Oharaeibacter diazotrophicus: one gene and its partner. The main gene of each other region encodes a partner of the protein of the gene in region 2 in a complex. Links are inferred from orthologs where the notes say so. Each region holds a gene or a part of one and is shown on either strand. Other genes may lie near its edges. The genes, in order: xseA and EDD54_RS16400.

Region 1 (9,134 bases), 170 kb from region 2 along the record:
CGTGAACGTCACCGCCGGCACGTCGACGCGCTTCGCGGTCGACGTGATCGACCGCAACCTGCCGGGCATGACCTACACGTGGCGCCTCGACGGCACGGTCGTCGGCACCACGCGCACCATCGATCTCGACGGTCGCGCCTTCCCGGTCGGCGACAGCCACCTCGACGTGATCGTCGAGGACCGCTCGCCGCTGTCGCGCCTGCCCTTCCTCGGAGGCGTGGTCGCCGTGCCGTTCTGGTCGGTGCACCGGGCGCGGTGACGCGGGCCGTGGCCGGCTCTTCGCGGCCCCTTCAATCCGGCAGCAGGGTCGCGGCGCGGACGGGGTGGACGCGGGCGTCGCCGATCATCCAGGCGATCAGGCGGGCGCGGTCGAACAGGCCGTGCCAGGCGGGGTCGAGCACGTTGAGGCCGCCGGTGTAGGCGCCGAAGGCCGGCAGCACGCAGCGGCGGCCGTCGAGCGCGAAGGCGCGCCGGCGGAGCGCCCGGCCGCGGACGCCGACCTTGGCCGCCGGGTGCAGGTGGCCGGCGATCTCGCCGGGCGCCGCGCCACGGCTCGGCTCGTGGCGCAGCACCAGCGGGCCGATCGCGACCACGTCGGCCGCGGTGCCGCCGAGGCCCTCCGGCGGCGCGGGGTCGTGGTTGCCGGAGACCCAGATGAAGTCGACCGCGGCGGTGATCGCGCGGATGCGGGCGCGGTCGTCGTCGGCGAGCCGGCCGGCGGCGCGGCCGTCGTGGAAGGCGTCGCCGAGCGAGACCACGCGGCGCGCGCCCGTGCGCCGGATCGCGTCCTCGAGCGCCGTGAGCGTCGCCCGGGTGTCGTAGGGCGGCAGGAACAGGCCGCGTCCGGCCCGCGACGAGCCCTTCTCGAAGTGGAGATCGGCGACGACCAGCAGGTCTTCGCCGGGCCAGTGCAGGGCGCCGGAGAGGTCGAGCCGGACGGCGGCGCCTTCGAGGCGGACGAGGCCTTCGCGGGTGAGCACGGGGGGATCGTCGTCGCGACGGAGGACTGCGGTCAAGACGCGTCTCCGCGGCGCGGCCGGCTCGTCACGATGGTGCTCCTCGTCTCGCCCGCGCCCATTCGCCCGGTTCCCTTCCGCGCCTTCACGCCATCGCCTCGGCGACGAGGTCGTCGGCCGCCTCGCGCAGGAGGGCCTCCTCGCCGTCGCCGGCCACCCGCTCGCGGCCGATCTCGAGCATGATCGGCACGGCGAGCGGCGAGATCCGCTCCAGCCTCTTGTGCACGATGCGGCCGCCGATTCGCGACAGCATGTCGGAGAGGCGGGAGAGGTCGAGGAGGCCGGTGGCGGCGTCGGCCCAGGTGGCGCGCATCAGCACGTGGTCGGGTTCGTGGCGGCGCAGCACGTCGTAGATCAGGTCGGTGGAGACGGTGACCTGCCGGCCGGACTTCTCCTCGCCGGGATGGTTGCGCTCGACGAGGCCGGAGATCAGCGCGCAGGCGCGGAAGGTGCGCTTCAGGAGGTAGCTCTCGGCCATCCAGGCGTCGAGGTCGTCGCCGAGCATGTCGGGGTCGAACAGCGCCTCGGGCGACGGTGCGCCCGTGGCGAACAGGTGGCCGAGGTCCGAGAGCGCCCAGACCGCGAGCGAATAGTCGGTGGCGACGAAGCCCATCGGCCGGGCGCCGAGCCGCTCGAGCCGGCGCGTCAGCAGCATGCCGAGGGTCTGGTGGGCGAGCCGGCCCTCGAAGGGATAGGCCACCATATGGAAGCGGCCGGCGCGCGGGAAGGTCTCGATCAGCAACTGGTCGCGCCGCGGGAGCACCGACTTCGCCCGCTGGATCTCCAGCCAGTCCGCCACCTGCCGCGGCAACTTCGACCACTCCGCGGGATCGGCGAGCATCCGCCGGACGCCGTCGGCGAGGAAGGTCGAGAGCGGGAACTTGCCGCCGGCGTAGACCGGGATCCGCGCCTCTTCGGCGGGGGCGCGGGTGACGATGACCTCGTTCTCGCGGATGCCCTCGTAGCGCAGCACCTCGCCGGCGAACAGGAAGGTGTCGCCGGCGCTCATGGTCTCGCAGAAATACTCCTCGATCTCGCCGAGCACCCGACCGCCGCGCAGCGGTCCGACCCCGCGCGCCCGGCCGCCGAGCCTGACCTTCAGCAGCGGCGCCTCGACGATGGTGCCGACGTTGAGCCGGTACTGCTGGGCGAAGCGCGGGTGGGTGAGCCGGAAGCTGCCGTCGGCGGTCGCCTTGATCTTGGCATAGCGCTCGTAGGTCCTGAGCGCGTAGCCGCCGGTGGCGACGAAGTCGACGACCCGGTCGAAGCCGTCGCGGTCGAGGTGACGGTAGGGATAGGCCGAGACCACCTCGGCGTGGAACGCCTCGGGCCGGAACGGGCCGGCGACGGCGCGGCCGAGCACGTGCTGGGCGAGCACGTCGAGCGCGCCGTCGCGGATCGGCGGCGTGTCCTGGGCGCCGAGGTAGTTGGCGTCGAGCGCGGCGCGGCACTCCAGCACCTCGAAGCGGTTGGCCGGCACCAGGATCGCCTTCGACGGCTCGTCCATGCGGTGGTTGGCGCGGCCGATGCGCTGGGCCAGCCGGCTCGCGCCCTTGGGCGCGCCGACGTGGATCACGAGGTCGACGTCGCCCCAGTCGATGCCGAGGTCGAGCGTCGAGGTCGCCACCACGGCGGCGAGCGAGCCGGCGGCCATCGCCGCCTCGACGCGCCGGCGTTGGCCGACGTCGAGCGAGCCGTGGTGGACGGCGATCGGCAGGCCGTCGTCGTTGGCCTTCCAGAGCTCGGCGAACAGCATCTCCGCCTGCGAGCGGGTGTTGACGAAGACGAGCGTCAGCTTGTGCGCGGCGATGGCGGCGAGGATCGCCGGGATCGCCCAGCGCGCCGAATGGCCGGCCCACGGCACGCGCTCGTCGGTCTCGAGAATGGTGATCTCCGGCCGCGCCCCGCCCTCGACGACGACGAGGTCGGCGAGCGCCGTCGGCGCGCCCGGCGCTTGCGGCACCAGCCAGGCGCGCAGCTGGTCAGGCTCGGCGACGGTGGCCGACAGCCCGACAGTGCGCAGGCCCGGCGGGGCGAGCGCGCGCAGCCGGGCGAGGCCGAGCGCCAAGAGGTCGCCGCGCTTGGAGGTGACGAGGGCGTGCAGCTCGTCGAGGATCACGGTGGAGAGGTCGGCGAAGAAGCTCTCGGCGTCCTTGGCGGCGATCAAGAGCGCGAGCTGCTCCGGCGTCGTCATCAGGATGTCCGGCGGGGCGAGCTTCTGGCGCTGGCGCCGCGACGCGGAGGTGTCGCCGGTGCGCGTCTCGATATCCACCGGCAGCGCCATCTCGGCGACGGGGCGCCCGAGATTGCGCTCGACGTCGACCGCGAGCGCCTTCAGCGGCGAGACGTAGAGCGTGTGGACGCCACGCCGGCGCGTGCCCGGCTTCCACTTCGGCCGGGCCGAGAGGTCGATCAGCGACGGCAGGAAGCCGGCCAGCGTCTTGCCGGCGCCCGTAGGCGCGATCAGCAGCGACGACCGCCCGGCCCGGGCATGGGCGAGCAGCGCCAGCTGGTGCGGCCGCGGCGCCCAGCCGCGCGCGGCGAACCAGGCGGCGAAACGGGGCGGGAGAGGCGGCGCGGCGTCGGTCACGGCGCGAGGATAGAGGAGAACGGAACGGGAATGAAGGGCCGTGGAACGGCGTTGGCCGAGGCCGTCCGCACGGCGCCCGAACGGCGGCGGGCCGGTCTCAGAACAGCGAGCCCTGGTCGGGCCCGCCGCGCTTCGCCTTCGGCTTGCGCGCGCCGGAGGCGGCGGCCGGCGACGGTTCGGCCGGCTCGCCCTCGGCGGTGACGGCGATCCGGCCGTCGGCGAACTCGACGTCGAGCCGGGCGCCGGCGAGGACGGCGGCGGCGGAGAACACCGGCCGTCCCTCGCCGTCGCGGACGAGGGCGAAGCCGCGGCGCAGCGTCGCCTTGTGGTTGACGGCGTCGAAGATGGCGACGGCGCGGTCGAGCCGGGCGTGGTCGCGCCGCAGCGCCTCGGCGACGGCGCGGGCGGCCCTCGCGGCGAGCGCGCCGAGACGTTCGCGGTGGAGCGCGTTGGCGCGCTCGAGCCCGCCGAGCCCGAGCCGGGCGGCGACGCGCTCGAAGCGGCGGCCGTGGACGGTGGTGTTGGTCCTGAGCGCCGCGACGAGGGCGAGGCCGACGGCGTCGAGGCGCTGGCGCGGCAGGGCGAGCACGTCGGCCGGCTTCGGCAGCGCACGGGCCGCGGCGAGGAGACGCGTGCGCCGGAGGTCGATCCCGCGGTGGGCGGCGCCGTCGAGCCGGCGGGCGAGATCGGCGGTGCGGTCGAGGAGTTCGCGGCGCACCGGCACGGCCATCTCGGCGGCGCCGGTCGGCGTCGGGGCGCGGACGTCGGCGACGTGGTCGATCAGCGTCCAGTCGGTCTCGTGGCCGACCGCCGAGATCAGGGGGATCGAGCAGTCGGCGGCGGCGCGGACCACCACTTCCTCGTTGAAGCCCCAGAGGTCCTCGAGGCTGCCGCCGCCGCGCGCTACGATCAGCACGTCGGGCCTCGGGATGTCGCCGCCCTCGGGCAGGGCGTCGAAGCCGCGGATGGCCGCGGCGACCTCGGCGGCCGACGTCTCGCCCTGGACGCGGACCGGCCAGACCAGCACGTGGACGGGGAAGCGGTCGGCGAGCCGGTGCAGGATGTCGCGGATCACGGCGCCGGTCGGCGAGGTGACGACGCCGATCACCTTCGGCAGGAACGGCAGCGGCCGCTTGCGCGCGGCCTCGAACAGGCCCTCGGCGGCGAGCTTGCGCCGGCGCTCCTCGAGCAGGGCCATCAGCGCGCCGACGCCGGCCGGCTCCATCTGCTCGATGACGATCTGGTACTTCGACGAGCCCGGGAAGGTGGTGAGGCGGCCGGTGGCGATCACCTCCATGCCCTCCTCGGGCCGAAAGCGGATCTTGCCCATGGTGCCGCGCCAGATCACCGCCTCGATGCGAGCGCCCTCGTCCTTCAGCGAGAAATAGGCATGGCCGGAGGAATGCGGGCCGCGGTAGCCGGAGATCTCGCCGCGGACGCGGACGAAGCCGAATCGCTCCTCGATCTCCCGCTTCAGCGCGAAGGAGATTTCCGAGACGGTGTATTCGGCGACGTTGGTGACGGGTTCGCTCATGGCGGGGAGGGGGCCACGGCGCGCGCGCCGGGTCAAGCGCGCGATGCGCGCCGCCGCCGCCCGTCGCCGTGCTCCGCGGGATTCGGGTGGCGGGCCGGGCGGACGGCGTGCTAGCGCTCCGGGCATCCCGCCGCTCGGATGCCGTGCCATGGACGCCACCACGCTCTTTGCCTTCTCGCTCGCCTTCGCGATCGCCGCCGCCTCCCCGGGGCCGGGTATGGCCGCCGTGGTCGCGCGCGGGCTCGGCGGCGGTTTCCGCGGCGCCTTCCCGATGGTGCTCGGGCTCGTCGTCGGCGACCTCGTCTACCTCTCCTTCGTCACCTTCGGCCTGGCGGCGCTGGCGCAGCGCTTCGGCACGGTGTTCCTGGTGGTGAAGTGGGCGGGCGCGGCCTACCTGCTCTACCTCGCGGTCAAGCTCTGGACCGCGAAGCCGAACCCGGACGAGGTCCGCGCCGCCGCCGCCCAGGGTTTCGTCCGCACCCTGCTCGCGGGGCTGTCGCTGACCCTCGGCAACCCCAAGACCATGGTGTTCTACATCGCCCTCCTGCCGACGCTGGTGCCGCTCGAGCGGATGACCGCGGTCGGCTTCGCCGAACTGGTCGGCATCGTCATGGTGCTCCTGACCGCGATCGGCTCGGCCTACGCCGCGGCGGCGGCCGGCGCGCGCGAGATGTTCCGCAGCCCGCGCGCCCTGCGCCGGCTGAACCGCACCGCCGGCACCGTCATGGCCGGCGCGGCGGCGGCGATCGTGGCGCGCTGAGGACCCGCGCGCCGCCCATTCTTCGCCGTTCCTGATGGATCCATCACGGCAAGCGATGGGTGCCATTCCAAACCATCGTTTGACGTGAAGACCCGTCCGCCGCAGAAACGGGGAGCCGGCCGCTCCCGCGGCGCGGCGTCGCGGCCCCGACGGCTCTCCCGAGCGCTCCCGGCCGAGCCGAGAGATATCGCCCCCCGAGCCACCGCGTCCGAGGTTCGCCCATGACTGCCGTCTCCCCCGCCGCCGCGGCCGTCGCCGCGCGGTCGGAACCGCGTTTCACCCTGTTCGACTTCGTGCTCTATGCCGTCACGGTGTTCGCGTGGTCGACGAGTTGGATCGCGCTCAAGATGCAGGTCGGCGTGGTGGCGCCGGAGGTGTCGGTGGCCTGGCGCTTCCTGCTCGCCGCCGCGGTGATGCTCGGCTGGGTCGTCGCCACCGGCCGGCCGCTGCGCTTTCCCCTCGCCGACCACCTGCGCTTCGCAGCCCTCGGGGCGCTGATCTTCTCGACCAACTTCTACCTGTTCTATCTCGGCGGCGCCTATCTCGCCTCCGGGCTGCTCTCGGTGGTGTTCTCGCTCGCCTCGGTGTTCAACCTCGTGCTCGCCGCCGTCGTGTTCCGCCAACGCATCGAGCCGCGGGTCGCGCTCGGCGCCGCGATCGGCTTCACCGGCATCGGGCTGGTGTTCTGGCCGGAGATCGCCGGCGTCACCTTCAGCCACGAGGCGGCGATCGGGCTCCTGCTCTGCACCCTCGGCACCCTGTTCTTCTGCTCGGGCAACATGATGTCGACCGCGATCCAGCGCCGCGGCGTGCCGCTGATCTCCACCAACGCCTGGGGCATGGTCTACGGCGCGGCGATCATGGTGGTGCTCGCCCTCGTCAACGGGCGGACCTTCACGGTGGAGTGGACGCTGCCCTATCTCGGCGGCCTCGTCTGGCTGTCGGTGGTGTCCTCGGTGATCGCCTTCGCCTGCTACCTGACGCTACTCGGCCGGATCGGCGCGGCGCGCGCGGGCTATTCCACCGTCATCTTCCCTATCTTCGCCCTCGTCATCTCCACCCTGTTCGAGGGCTACGTCTGGACCCCGCTCGCCGTCGTCGGCCTCGCCGCCGTCGTCGCCGGCAACCTGATCGTGCTGACGCGCAAGCGGCGGGGCGCCTGAGCGTCCCCGCCTCGCCCGCTCACTCCGCCGCGATCGGCAGCGGGTTCGTCGCCGCGCCGAGGTTGCCGAGGGAGGTGGCGATATGGGTGGCGAGGGCGTCGTGGATCGAGTGCTTGGCGTGGTCGGCGCGGATCAGCGCGATCTCGGCGGCGGCGAGGTCCGGGAAGCCGTCACGGGGGCCGAGGATGCGCATGTTCATGCGGATCGCGCTCTCCGGCAGAACCGAGACCGCGAGGCCCGCCAGCACCGCGCCGGACAGCGCCATGGCGTGGCCGCTGGTATAGGCGATGCGGAAGCGGCGGCCGACGCCGTCGAGGGCGCGCACCGCTTGCGAGCGCCAGCAGCAGCTGTCGGGGCCGAGCGCCAGCGGCACCGGGTCGAGCTCGTGGGTGCAGTGGTCGCGCGCGGAGACCCAGTAGAGCGGCTCGCGTCGGATCAGATCGCCGCGGATGTCGCCGGCCTCGCCGTGGGTGATGATGCCGAGGTCGAGCTCGCCCTCGCGGATCATGGCGTGGACGGTGCGGGTCGGCTGGCACTCCACCGCGATCTCGATCATCGGGTTGATGCGCGAGAAGCCGGCGAGCACGGTCGGCAGCAGCCGGTCGGCGTAGTCGTCGGGCAGGCCGAGGCGGATCGAGCCGGTCAGGCCCGGATCGGAGAAGGCCGCCAGCGTCTCGTCGTTGAGGCGGATCATCCGGCGGGCGTATTCGAGCAGGCGGCGGCCGTCCTCGGTCAGGCGGCTCTGGCGGCCGTCGCGGGTGAAGATCGGCCGCCCGACGCGCTCCTCGAGCCGGCGCATCTGCATCGACACCGCCGACTGCGTCTTGTGCACCACGTCCGCCGCGGCGGTGAACGAGCCGATTTCGGCGATCGCCAGGAAGGTGCGCAGCTGGTCGAGGTCGAGAACGTTCATGGCTTCCTCCCCGCGGTCGCGGATCGTCGGTTTTCGGGTCGCGGCGACGTCCTCGCCATGCGAGACAGGTGAACGTCGAACCATCACCGACCGTGATGGCTCACATTACAAACATTCGTTGGACTGATCAATAACGGTCCGGCAGAGTGTCACCATCCCCAGAGGGCGGGTCTTCCTCCCGGAAACGCACGTTTCCGGGCCCGCTCTCCCCATGCCCGAAGGAGGGCGCGATGACCCTGATCCTCGACCGCACCCCCGCCGCGCGCAGCGGCCTCGCCGTCCTCGTCGGGCGCGCGGCCGACGCCGTCGCCGGCTTCGCCGCCGCGGCCGCCCGCGTGGTCGCCGCCGAGGTCGACCGCCGCCGCACCATGCGCCTGCTCGAGTGCGACGACCACGTGCTGCGCGACATCGGCCTCAGCCGTTCCGACGTCGTCTCCGCGCTGCTGACACCGGCTGGCGAGAAGGCGAGCGATCGTCTCGCCGAGGCCCGCGACACCCGCCGCGGCTTCGAGCGGGCGCAGGCCCGGGAGGCCCGTCGGGCGGCCCGCTCGTCCTGACGGGCGGTCACCCGATCCATCAGAGGTTCCGATCGGTTCCATCCAGAACATTCGTTGGACCGATCGGTGCTTCCGGTTCAGGCTCTGTCCCGTTCCCGAACCCACCGTCCCCACCTCCAGCCCGCCCGCGCCGGCCACGCGCGGACCAACGTCCTATTTCTGCCCGTGGAGGCGACGATGACCGCATTTTCGAAGACCTCGGCCCGGACCCATTCCGGTTTCCCGCTGACCGCCGCCGTCTGGCGCGGCCTGTCGAACGCCGTCGCCCTCGCCGTCACGGTCATCCGCAACCGCGCCGCGGTGCGCTCGCTCGGCGATCTCGACGACTATCTGCTCGCCGACATCGGCCTGACCCGGGCGGACCTGCGCGAGGCGACGGCGGTGCCGCTGACGGACGATCCGTCGCGGCTGCTCGCCGCCCGCGTCAACGGCGCGCTCGATCATCAGGCCCGCGGCGTGCCGACCCCGCGCGTCGCCACCGACGGGGCGCGGCCCCGCAGATGGAGGGCGTCGTGAGGAGGCTCTCGCTCGCCGACTGCGTCAACGACGTCTGCCCGTGGACCGGCAAGCCGGTCTCGGGCACGGCCCTGACGCTCTACAA
Region 2 (8,945 bases):
GCACCACCGGCGGCGCGCCGATCTGGGCGAGGCCGTTGAGGAAGCCGGCGACGACGCCGACGCCGCCCGACACCGCCGGCCCGACGTCGCGCCGCACCCGCCAGCCGGAGGCGAGCGCGGCGACGCAGACGATCACGATCGCCGAGATCGCCCAGCGCGCCGCCACCGGATCGAGCGCCGACAGCGCCAGGAAGCCGAGCGGTACGCCGAGGAGGCCACCGAGCGCGATCGGCGCGACGTCGCGGACGTCGGCCTGCGGCAGGAGGCGGATCGTCGCCGGGATCACCGCCGGCAGGTCGAACAGCAGCAGCGTCGCCGCCGCGACCTTGGGGCCGTAGAGCGCCGCGGCGACGGGGATGTAGATCATGCCGGCGCCGAAGCCGGCGAAGCCGCGCACGGTGGCGGCGAAGGCCACGACCGCCAGCACGGCGAGGGTCTCGCCGCGGGCGAGGATGGCGAGGAGGTCGGCGGTCGGATCGGTCACGGGCGCGCTCCGGGGCTCGGTGGGGAGCACCCTCCGGCACGCGGGCATAGCCGGCCGGCCAAGCGCCGGCAACGCATTCCGGCCGTCCGGAGGCCGGCAGTGAGTTCCGTTCGGCCGGAGGTTGGTAAAGGGTTTCCCACCGATGCCGCCTTTCTTTCGCCCGACGGGGCCCCACATTCCGGCCGTGCGGCGCCGGCCCGAATTGAACCGGGGCGCCGCGGCTGATATGCCCGGCCGACAGGATACCGGCCTCTCCGAGGACCCTTCGACTTGACCCGCCCGATCACGCCCCTGCTCGACACCATCGCGTCGCCCGCCGACATGAAGCGCCTCGCGCCGGCCGAGCTGCGCCAACTCGCCGATGAGGTGCGTGCGGAGATGATCGATGCGGTGTCGCTGACCGGAGGCCATCTCGGCGCCGGCCTCGGCGTCGTCGAGCTGACGGTGGCGCTGCACGCGGTGTTCGACACCCCGCGCGACCGGCTGATCTGGGACGTCGGCCACCAGGCCTATCCGCACAAGATCCTGACCGGCCGGCGCGACCGCATCCGTACGCTGCGCCAGCCGGGCGGCCTGTCGGGCTTCACCCGGCGGTCGGAGAGCGACTACGACCCGTTCGGCGCGGCGCATTCCTCGACCTCGATTTCCGCCGGTCTCGGCATGGCGGTGGCGCGCGATCTCTCGGGCGGTCGCAACGCGGTGGTCGCGGTGATCGGCGACGGCGCCATGAGCGCCGGCATGGCCTACGAGGCGATGAACAACGCCGGCGCCATGGACAGCCGGCTGATCGTCATCCTCAACGACAACGACATGTCGATCGCCCCGCCGGCGGGGGCGATGAGCGCCTATCTCGCCCGCCTCGTCTCGGGGCCGACCTATCGCTCGCTGCGCGAGGCGATGAAGCAGCTCGCCAAGGTGCTGCCGAAGCGCCTGCGCGAGAAGGCCAAGCTCGCCGAGGAATACGCCCGCGGCTTCTGGACCGGCGGCACCCTGTTCGAGGAACTCGGCTTCTACTACGTCGGCCCGGTCGACGGGCACAATCTCGACCACCTGCTGCCGGTGCTGCGCAACGTCCGCGACGCCGAGGACGGGCCGATCCTGGTCCACGTCGTCACCCAGAAGGGCAAGGGCTATCCGCCGGCCGAGGCGGCGGCCGACAAGTACCACGGCGTCGGTCGCTTCGACGTCGTCACCGGCCAGCTGGCGCCGGCCAAGTCGAATGCGCCGAGCTACACCGAGGTGTTCGCGCGCTCGCTGATCGACGAGGCCGCGCGCGACGAGCGCATCGTCGCCGTCACCGCGGCGATGCCGGCGGGCACCGGCCTAGACCTCTTCGGCGAGGTCTTCCCCGACCGCGTCTTCGACGTCGGCATCGCCGAGCAGCACGCCGTCACCTTCGCCGCCGGCATGGCGACCGAGGGCCTGAAGCCGTTCTGCGCGATCTACTCGACCTTCCTGCAACGCGCCTACGACCAGGTCGTCCACGACGTCGCCCTGCAGAACCTGCCGGTGCGGCTGCCGATCGACCGCGCCGGTCTGGTCGGCGCCGACGGCGCCACCCACGCCGGCTCGTTCGACGTCGCCTTCCTCGGCTGCATTCCCGGCATGACCATCATGGCCGCTGCAGACGAGGCCGAGCTCGTGCACATGGTGGCGACCGCCGCCGCCCACGACGACGGCCCGATCGCCTTCCGCTATCCGCGCGGCGAGGGCCGCGGCGTCGAGCTGCCGGCGCGCGGCACGCCGCTCGCGATCGGCCGCGGCCGGGTCGTGCGCGAGGGCACCAAGATCGCGATCCTGTCGCTCGGCGCCCGGCTCGGCGAGGCGCTGAAGGCCGCCGACGAACTCGACGGCTACGGCCTCTCCACCACCGTCGCCGACGCCCGCTTCGCCAAGCCGCTCGACCGCGACCTCGTCCGCCGGCTCGCCCGCGAGCACGAGGTGCTGATCACGGTCGAGGAGGGTTCGGTCGGCGGCTTCGGCTGCTTCGTGCTGCACGCCCTGGCCGAGGACGGCCTGCTCGACCGCGGCCTGCGCGTGCGCGCCATGGTGCTGCCCGACGTCTACCTCGACCACGACAAGCCCGACGCCCTCTACACCCGCGCCGGCCTCGATGCCCGCGGCATCGTCGCCAAGGTGTTCGAGGCGCTCGGGCGGGAGAAGCTGGGGCTGGCCGGGAGGGCTTGAGCGGGGGCAGGAGCGTCGCGTTCGCGGCCGACGACCCCACCCCGGCCCTTCGGGCCGACCCTCCCCACGAGGGGGAGGGTACATCCCCGGCCTCGACGGCGCAGCCCGCTACCCTCCCCCTCGTGGGGAGGGTCGACGGCTGTAGGCTGGCGGGGTGGGGTACGCCTCCACCGCCGCGACGCTCCTCTCCCCGGGGCTTCGCAATCACCCCGCCTCCCTGTACTCCTATCCCCGGTGCGCTCCTTCCCTTCCCGGTGATCCATGACCCACGACCTCACCCCGCTCGGCGATCCCATCGGCCCCGTCGTCCCCGGCTGGACGCCGCGGCCCCGGCCGCCGCGGACGGCGATGGAGGGGCGGTTCTGCCGGGTGGTGCCGCTCGACGCGATCGTGCACGCCCGCGACCTCTTCGAGGCGCAGGCGCGCGACCGCGACGGCCGGATGTGGACGTGGATGCCGGCGGGTCCGTTCGGCGACTTCGCCGAGTATCTCGCCTGGGCCGAGGCCGCGGAGAAGAGCGAGGATCCGCTGTTCTTCGCCGTGATCGACCGCGCCACCGGCAAGCCGGTGGGCACCGCGAGCTTCCTCCGGATCGACCCCGCCAACGGCGCGATCGAGGTCGGCTGGATCGCATGGTCCCCGCTCCTGCAGCGCACGCCCGCGGCCACCGAGGCGATGGCGCTGATGATGGCGCGGGTGTTCGACGAGCTCGGCTACCGCCGCTACGAGTGGAAGTGCAACGACCTCAACGCCGCCTCCAAGCGGGCGGCGGAGCGCCTCGGTTTCACCTTCGAGGGCCTTTTCCGGCAGGCGGCGGTGGTCAAGGGCCGCAACCGCGACACCGCGTGGTATTCGATCCTCGACGGCGAGTGGCCGCGCGCCAAGGCGGCCTTCGCGGCCTGGCTCGCCCCGGAGAACTTCGGCGCCGACGGCACCCAGAAGCGCGGCCTCGCCGAGATCCGCGCCTCGCTCTGAACGGTTCGCGACGCTGCTGACGCGTCCCGTCGGCGCGGCATCCGAGACTGTCGGCTCCGATCGCACCCGGAGCCGACCCCATGACCCGCATCCTCGGCTACATCGCCGAAACCCTCGACGGCTACATCGCCGAGCCCGACGGCAGCTACGGCTTCCTCGATCCCTACGGCGCGGCCGACTGCGGCTACGACGCCTTCTACGCCGGCATCGGCACGCTGGTGATGGGGCGCGGCACCTTCGAGGCCTGCCTGAAGCACCCGTCCTGGCCCTATCGCGGCCGCCGCTCGATCGTGGTCACGCGGACCCCGCCGCCGAGCCTGCCACCGGATACGGAGGTCTGGACATCCGGTGTCGACGCGCTGATCGCGCATCTGCGCGAACCCGGCGTCGCCGGCGACGTCTGGGTGCTCGGCGGCGGCCTGTTGCAGCAGGCCTTCCTCGACCGCGACGCCATAGACCGGCTGGAGATCTACGTCGTCCCGGTGATCCTCGGCGACGGCATCCCGCTGTTCCCGGGCACCGACGTCCGGCGCACGCTGAAGCTGGTCGAGGTCGCCCGCTTCGGCGAGATCGCGCAGCTGGTCTACGCCCGGGCGTGAAGCCTCAGGGCGTCGGCGCGTCGGGGCGCATCAGGCCCTCGGCCTTGAGGTCGGCCCAGAGGGCGGACGGGATCGCGGCAGCGAGCAGGGCGAGGTTGGCGTCGAGTTCGCGCGGGCTCGCCATGCCGGGGATGACGCAGGCGACGGCCGGGTGGGTCAGCGGGAAGGCGAGCGCGGCGGCCGGCAGCGCCACGCCGTGGCGCCGGCAAACCGCCTCGATCCGGCCGACGCGCTCCAGGATCTCCGCCGGCGCCGGGGCGTAGTTGTAGCGCGCGCCCGGTACCGGACCGGTGGCGAGGATGCCGGAGTTGAACGCGCCACCGACCACGATCGACGCGCCGACCTTCTCGCAGCGCGGCAGGAAGGAGGCGAGCGCCTCCTGTTCCAGCAGCGTGTAGCGGCCGGCGAGCAGGAAGCAGTCCCAATCGAGGTGGTCCATCGCCGCCTCGCAGACCTGCCACTCGTTGACGCCGAGGCCGATCGCCGACACCGCGCCCGACCGGCGCAACTCGTCCATCGCCCGGGCGCCGCCGTCCATGGCGATCCGGAAGGTCTCCTCGTGGGCGTCGCCGTGGGTGACCCGGCCGATGTCGTGCATCAGGAGGACGTCGACGCGGTCGAGGCCGAGGCGCTGCAGCGAGTGCTCGAAGGAGCGCATCACGCCGTCGTAGGAATAGTCGTAGACCGGCTCGAACGGCAGGGCGTCGACATAGTCGGCGCGGGCGGGATGGTCGCCCGGGTTCGGCTTCAGGACGCGGCCGACCTTGGTGGAGAGCACGAAGTCGCCGCGCGGCTTGTCGCGCAGGACGTCGCCGAGCCGGCGCTCGGACAGGCCGAAGCCGTAGAAGGGCGCAGTGTCGAAGAAGCGGAAGCCGGCGGCCCAGACCGCTTCCAGCAGCGCCTCGGCGTCGGCGCGCGGCACGGTGCGGAAAAGGTTGCCGAGCGGGGCGCCGCCGAAGCCGTAGGCGGTGACCCCGAGGCCGGAGCGGCCAAGCGGGCGGCGGGCGAAGTCCATCGCGGATCCGGGAAACGTGGTTGCGGAGCGTATGGCGGTCAGCCGACATCGAGCGGCTCGGTGCCCGCCGGGCGGCCGTCGGCGGCGAGGCGGATCTTCTCCACCCGCGCCTCGGCGGTCTTCAGCAGGGCGTCGCAATGGGCGCGCAGGGCATCGCCGCGCTCGTAGATCGCGATCGATTCCTCGAGCGGCACCGAGCCCTGTTCGAGGCGGGCGACGATGCCCTCGAGTTCCTTCAGCGCCTGCTCGAAGGAAAGCGCGGAGACGGCGGCGGCGGCGGCCATGGGTCTTGTCCTCTGGATGTCTCGGGGCGCGGCGGTCGGGCGGCGGCGTCAGGGATAGAGCCGCGCCTTCGACCAGCCGTCCGGGCCGGCGGTGAAGCGGACGCGGTCGTGCAGGCGGAACAGGCCGTCCTGCCAGAATTCGATCTCGACCGGCGCGACGCGCAGGCCCGTCCAGTGCGCCGGGCGGGGTACCTCGCCGACGGCGTACTTCAAGCCATACTCGGCGACGGCCTTCTCGAGCGCGAAGCGGCTCTCCAGCGGCTGCGACTGCTTGGAGGCCCAGGCGCCGATCCGGCTGCCGCGTGGGCGGCTCTGGAAATAGGCGTCGGCCTCGGCGTCCGACACGGTCGAGACGGTGCCGCGGACGCGGACCTGACGGCGCCGGCTCTTCCAGTGGAACAGCAGCGCCGCCTTGCCGGCGGCGAGGATCTCGCGGCCCTTGCGGCTCTCGAGGTTGGTGTAGAAGACGAAGCCGGCCTCGTCCCAGTCCTTCAGCAGCACCATGCGCACGTTGGGCAGGCCGTCGGGATCGACGGTGGCGACCGCCATGGCGTTGGGATCGTTGGGCTCGCTCGCCTCGGCCTCGGCCAGCCAGGCCGCGAACAGGCGGAACGGCTCGTCGGAGAGGGTGAAGTCGGCGGACGGGGCGTCGGCTGTCGTCATGGCGGGGCGGAGGATCCGGTCGGGGCGCGCACGACAAGGGGTATAGAGCGCCGCGACCGGCGTGGAAACACCCGGCCGCTTCGGAGTAGGCTCGGTCCCCGAAGATTCGTGCGAGCGCGGACCATCTCCGTCGGGGACTGGACCATAACGCGAACGCACACCACATGTGAGACCGAGTTCAGTCGGCGGCCCGGGGGCGGCCGGCAATCCCGCTCACGAGGACAGACGACCCCATGCGCGATCCCTACGTGGTCCTGGGCGTGCCGAAGAGCGCGAGCGAGGCCGAGATCAAGAAGGCCTTCCGCAAGGCCGCCAAGCAGCATCATCCCGACGCCAACAAGGACGATCCCAAGGCGCAGGACCGTTTCGCCGAGATCAACACCGCCTACGAGATCCTCGGCGACGCCGACAAGCGCCGCAAGTTCGACGCCGGCGAGATCGACGCCGAGGGCAAGCCGAAATTCTCCGGCTTCGAGGGCTTCGACTTCGGCGGCGGCGGCGGCGCCCAGCGCGGCGGCTTCCGCTCGGCCGGCGGCGGCTTCGGCGGCCAGCGCGGCACCGAGGACATCCTGAACGACATCTTCGGCGACGCCTTCGCCGGCTTCGCCTCCGGCGCGCGCAAGACCGGCGGCGGACGCCGCCGCGCGGCCGGACCCGAGGCCGAGTTCGGCGCCTTCGCCGGCGGGCCGGGCGCCGGCGCCGCGGCCAAGGGCGCGGACACCATGGTGACCGCGCGGGTGCGGCTCGAAGATCTCGTCGGCTCCGGCAAGGTCCGCGTCACCCTGCCCTCGGGCAAGACGCTCGACGTCAAGATCCCCCTGGGCTTCGAACCGGGACAGCAGATGCGCCTCAAGGGCCAGGGCGGCGAGGGCGCGCCGCCGGGCGACGCCATCGTCATCCTGGTGCACGAGCCGCACCCGCTGTTCCGCCCCGACGGCTACAATCTCAGGCTCGACCTGCCGGTCTCGCTCGACGAGGCGGTGCTCGGCGCCAAGGTGCGGGTGCCGACGCTCGAGGGCGCGGTCGACATGACGCTGCCGGCCGGCACCACCGGCGCGCGGCCGTTCCGGCTGAAGGGCAAGGGCCTGCCGGACAAGGCCGGCGGGCGCGGCGACCTCTACGTCACACCGCGCGTGGTGCTGCCGGACGGCGCCGACGGCGGCCTCGAACAGCTGATGAAGCGCTGGCGCGAGGTGAAGCCCTATTCGCCGCGCGGCCCCGAGTTCGGCGGCTGACCCGGCGATGAAGTCGCTGCCGCCGCGTCCGGCCCGCGCCGTCGGCCCCGCCCGTTTCTTCGGGGCGCTGGCCTTCGCGGTGCTGGCGGAGGCGGCGCTGGCGCGCCGGTTCGACCTCGTCGACGGCACCACGCTGATGGCGGCGCTGGCGACGGTGCCGGTGATCGCCGCGGTCGGGATCGGCTGCGCCCTGGTCGCCTTCGCCGACGTCTGGCGCGACGGCTCGCCAGGCCTCGGGCGCGCCCTCGGCGGCTTCGCCCTGTCGGCGCTGGCGCTTGCGCCGCTCGCCGGGGCCGCAGGCGGCGCCCTGTTGTTCCCCCCGATCGACGAGGTCTCGACCGACCTCGACGACCGCCCGGTGTTCCACGCGCGGCCGCCGCGGCCGGCCCTGCCGATCGAGACCCGCGCGCCCGTGACCGACTACGCCGACCTGCAGCGCAGCTTCTATCCCGACATCCTGCCGCGCTCGCTGCCGCTCTCGACCGTCGAAGCCCACGCCGTGGTGGCGCGCACGCTCGCCGAGCTCGGCTGGACCGTGACAGCCGAGGCCGAGCCGGCGAGCGAGGACGACACCGGCACGCTCGACGCCGAGGCACGCTCGCTGCTGCTCGGCCTGCCGATCGACGTCGCGGTGCGGATCGCGCCCGACGGCGCCGGCTCGCGCATCGACGTGCGCTCGGGATCGCAGATGCCGATGGTCGACCTCGGCGAGAACGCCCGGCGCATCCGTGCCTTCTTCGCCAAGCTCGACGAAGTCGCCAAGCGTCCCGCCGCCGGGTGACGACGGGCGGTCACGCCGCCGCGTAGGCGCCGGTGAGCACCGGGTCGCCGTCGGTTGCGACCACCCCCTTCTCGACCAGCCATTCCAGCTGCGCGAACACCGACAGGCCGGCCGCGCCCCAGAGCCTGCGGTCGGTGTCGGCGTAGACGGTGGCGACGATCTCCGGGATCGTCCGCGCGCCCGCCGCGACGGCGGCGAGCACCGCGGCCTCGCGGGCGAGGCGGTGCTCGGCGAGCCCGGCGAGGAAGGCGTGGGCGTCGCACACCGGTCCGCCGTGGCCGGGCAGATAGAGCGCCTCGGGTCGCTCCGCGAGGCGGGCGAGCGAGGCCATGTAGGGCGCCATCGCGCCGTCGGGCGGGGCGACGATGGTGGTCGACCACGCCATGACGTGATCGCCGGAGATCAGCACCCCGGCCTCCTCGAGCGCGAAACAGAGGTGGTTGGCGGTGTGGCCGGGCGTCGCCAGCGCCGTCACCGGGCCGGCGGCGGTGGCGACGCGCTCGCCGTCCGACAGGATCCGGTCGGGCGCGTGGTCGGCGTCGGCGGAAGCGTCGAGGGCGGTGGCTTCGCCGAGGTGGAGCGGACGGGAGAAGACATGCGGGCCGCAGCCGATCACCGCCGCGCCCGTCGCCGCGGCGAGCGGACGGGCGCCCGGCGAATGGTCGCGGTGGGTGTGGGTGACCAGGATCTCGCGGATCGGCCGACCGCCGGCTGCGGCGAGG

The links.
Region 1: the proteins of EDD54_RS16400 (region 2) and xseA are in contact, whole or in part, in a cryo-EM structure (PDB 8TXR), measured with the Escherichia coli proteins. The link is inferred for Oharaeibacter diazotrophicus from one-to-one orthologs.

What each region holds. Positions count from the first base shown.
Region 1 is NZ_SNXY01000009.1:462,680-471,813, reverse strand. The notes cover bases 2,923-5,846. They hold xseA (exodeoxyribonuclease VII large subunit), read right to left. Parts: upstream 5,141-5,846; coding sequence 3,704-5,140; downstream 2,923-3,703. Other genes in these bases: EDD54_RS17220 (LysE family translocator), read left to right, coding at 5,289-5,846; EDD54_RS17230 (ligase-associated DNA damage response DEXH box helicase), read right to left, coding at 2,923-3,606. In the rest of the region: EDD54_RS17240 (M64 family metallopeptidase), read left to right, coding at 1-259; ligase-associated DNA damage response endonuclease PdeM, read right to left, coding at 291-1,016; more of EDD54_RS17230, read right to left, coding at 1,102-2,922; more of EDD54_RS17220, read left to right, coding at 5,847-5,900; EDD54_RS17215 (DMT family transporter), read left to right, coding at 6,122-7,063; EDD54_RS17210 (LysR substrate-binding domain-containing protein), read right to left, coding at 7,083-7,976; EDD54_RS17205 (YjiS-like domain-containing protein), read left to right, coding at 8,207-8,533; EDD54_RS17200 (DUF1127 domain-containing protein), read left to right, coding at 8,711-9,049; EDD54_RS17195 (hypothetical protein), read left to right, coding at 9,046-9,134. UniProt on the Escherichia coli protein: Bidirectionally degrades single-stranded DNA into large acid-insoluble oligonucleotides, which are then degraded further into small acid-soluble oligonucleotides.
Region 2 is NZ_SNXY01000009.1:295,332-304,276, forward strand. The notes cover bases 3,922-6,656. They hold EDD54_RS16400 (exodeoxyribonuclease VII small subunit), read right to left. Parts: upstream 5,545-6,656; coding sequence 5,299-5,544; downstream 3,922-5,298. Other genes in these bases: EDD54_RS16390 (dihydrofolate reductase family protein), read left to right, coding at 3,922-4,245; EDD54_RS16395 (aldo/keto reductase), read right to left, coding at 4,250-5,260; pdxH (pyridoxamine 5'-phosphate oxidase), read right to left, coding at 5,593-6,207; EDD54_RS16410 (DnaJ C-terminal domain-containing protein), read left to right, coding at 6,441-6,656. Outside these bases: EDD54_RS16375 (sulfite exporter TauE/SafE family protein), read right to left, coding at 1-484; dxs (1-deoxy-D-xylulose-5-phosphate synthase), read left to right, coding at 755-2,671; EDD54_RS16385 (GNAT family N-acetyltransferase), read left to right, coding at 2,933-3,646; more of EDD54_RS16390, read left to right, coding at 3,727-3,921; more of EDD54_RS16410, read left to right, coding at 6,657-7,442; EDD54_RS16415 (DUF1499 domain-containing protein), read left to right, coding at 7,450-8,223; EDD54_RS16420 (MBL fold metallo-hydrolase), read right to left, coding at 8,234-8,945. UniProt on the Escherichia coli protein: Bidirectionally degrades single-stranded DNA into large acid-insoluble oligonucleotides, which are then degraded further into small acid-soluble oligonucleotides.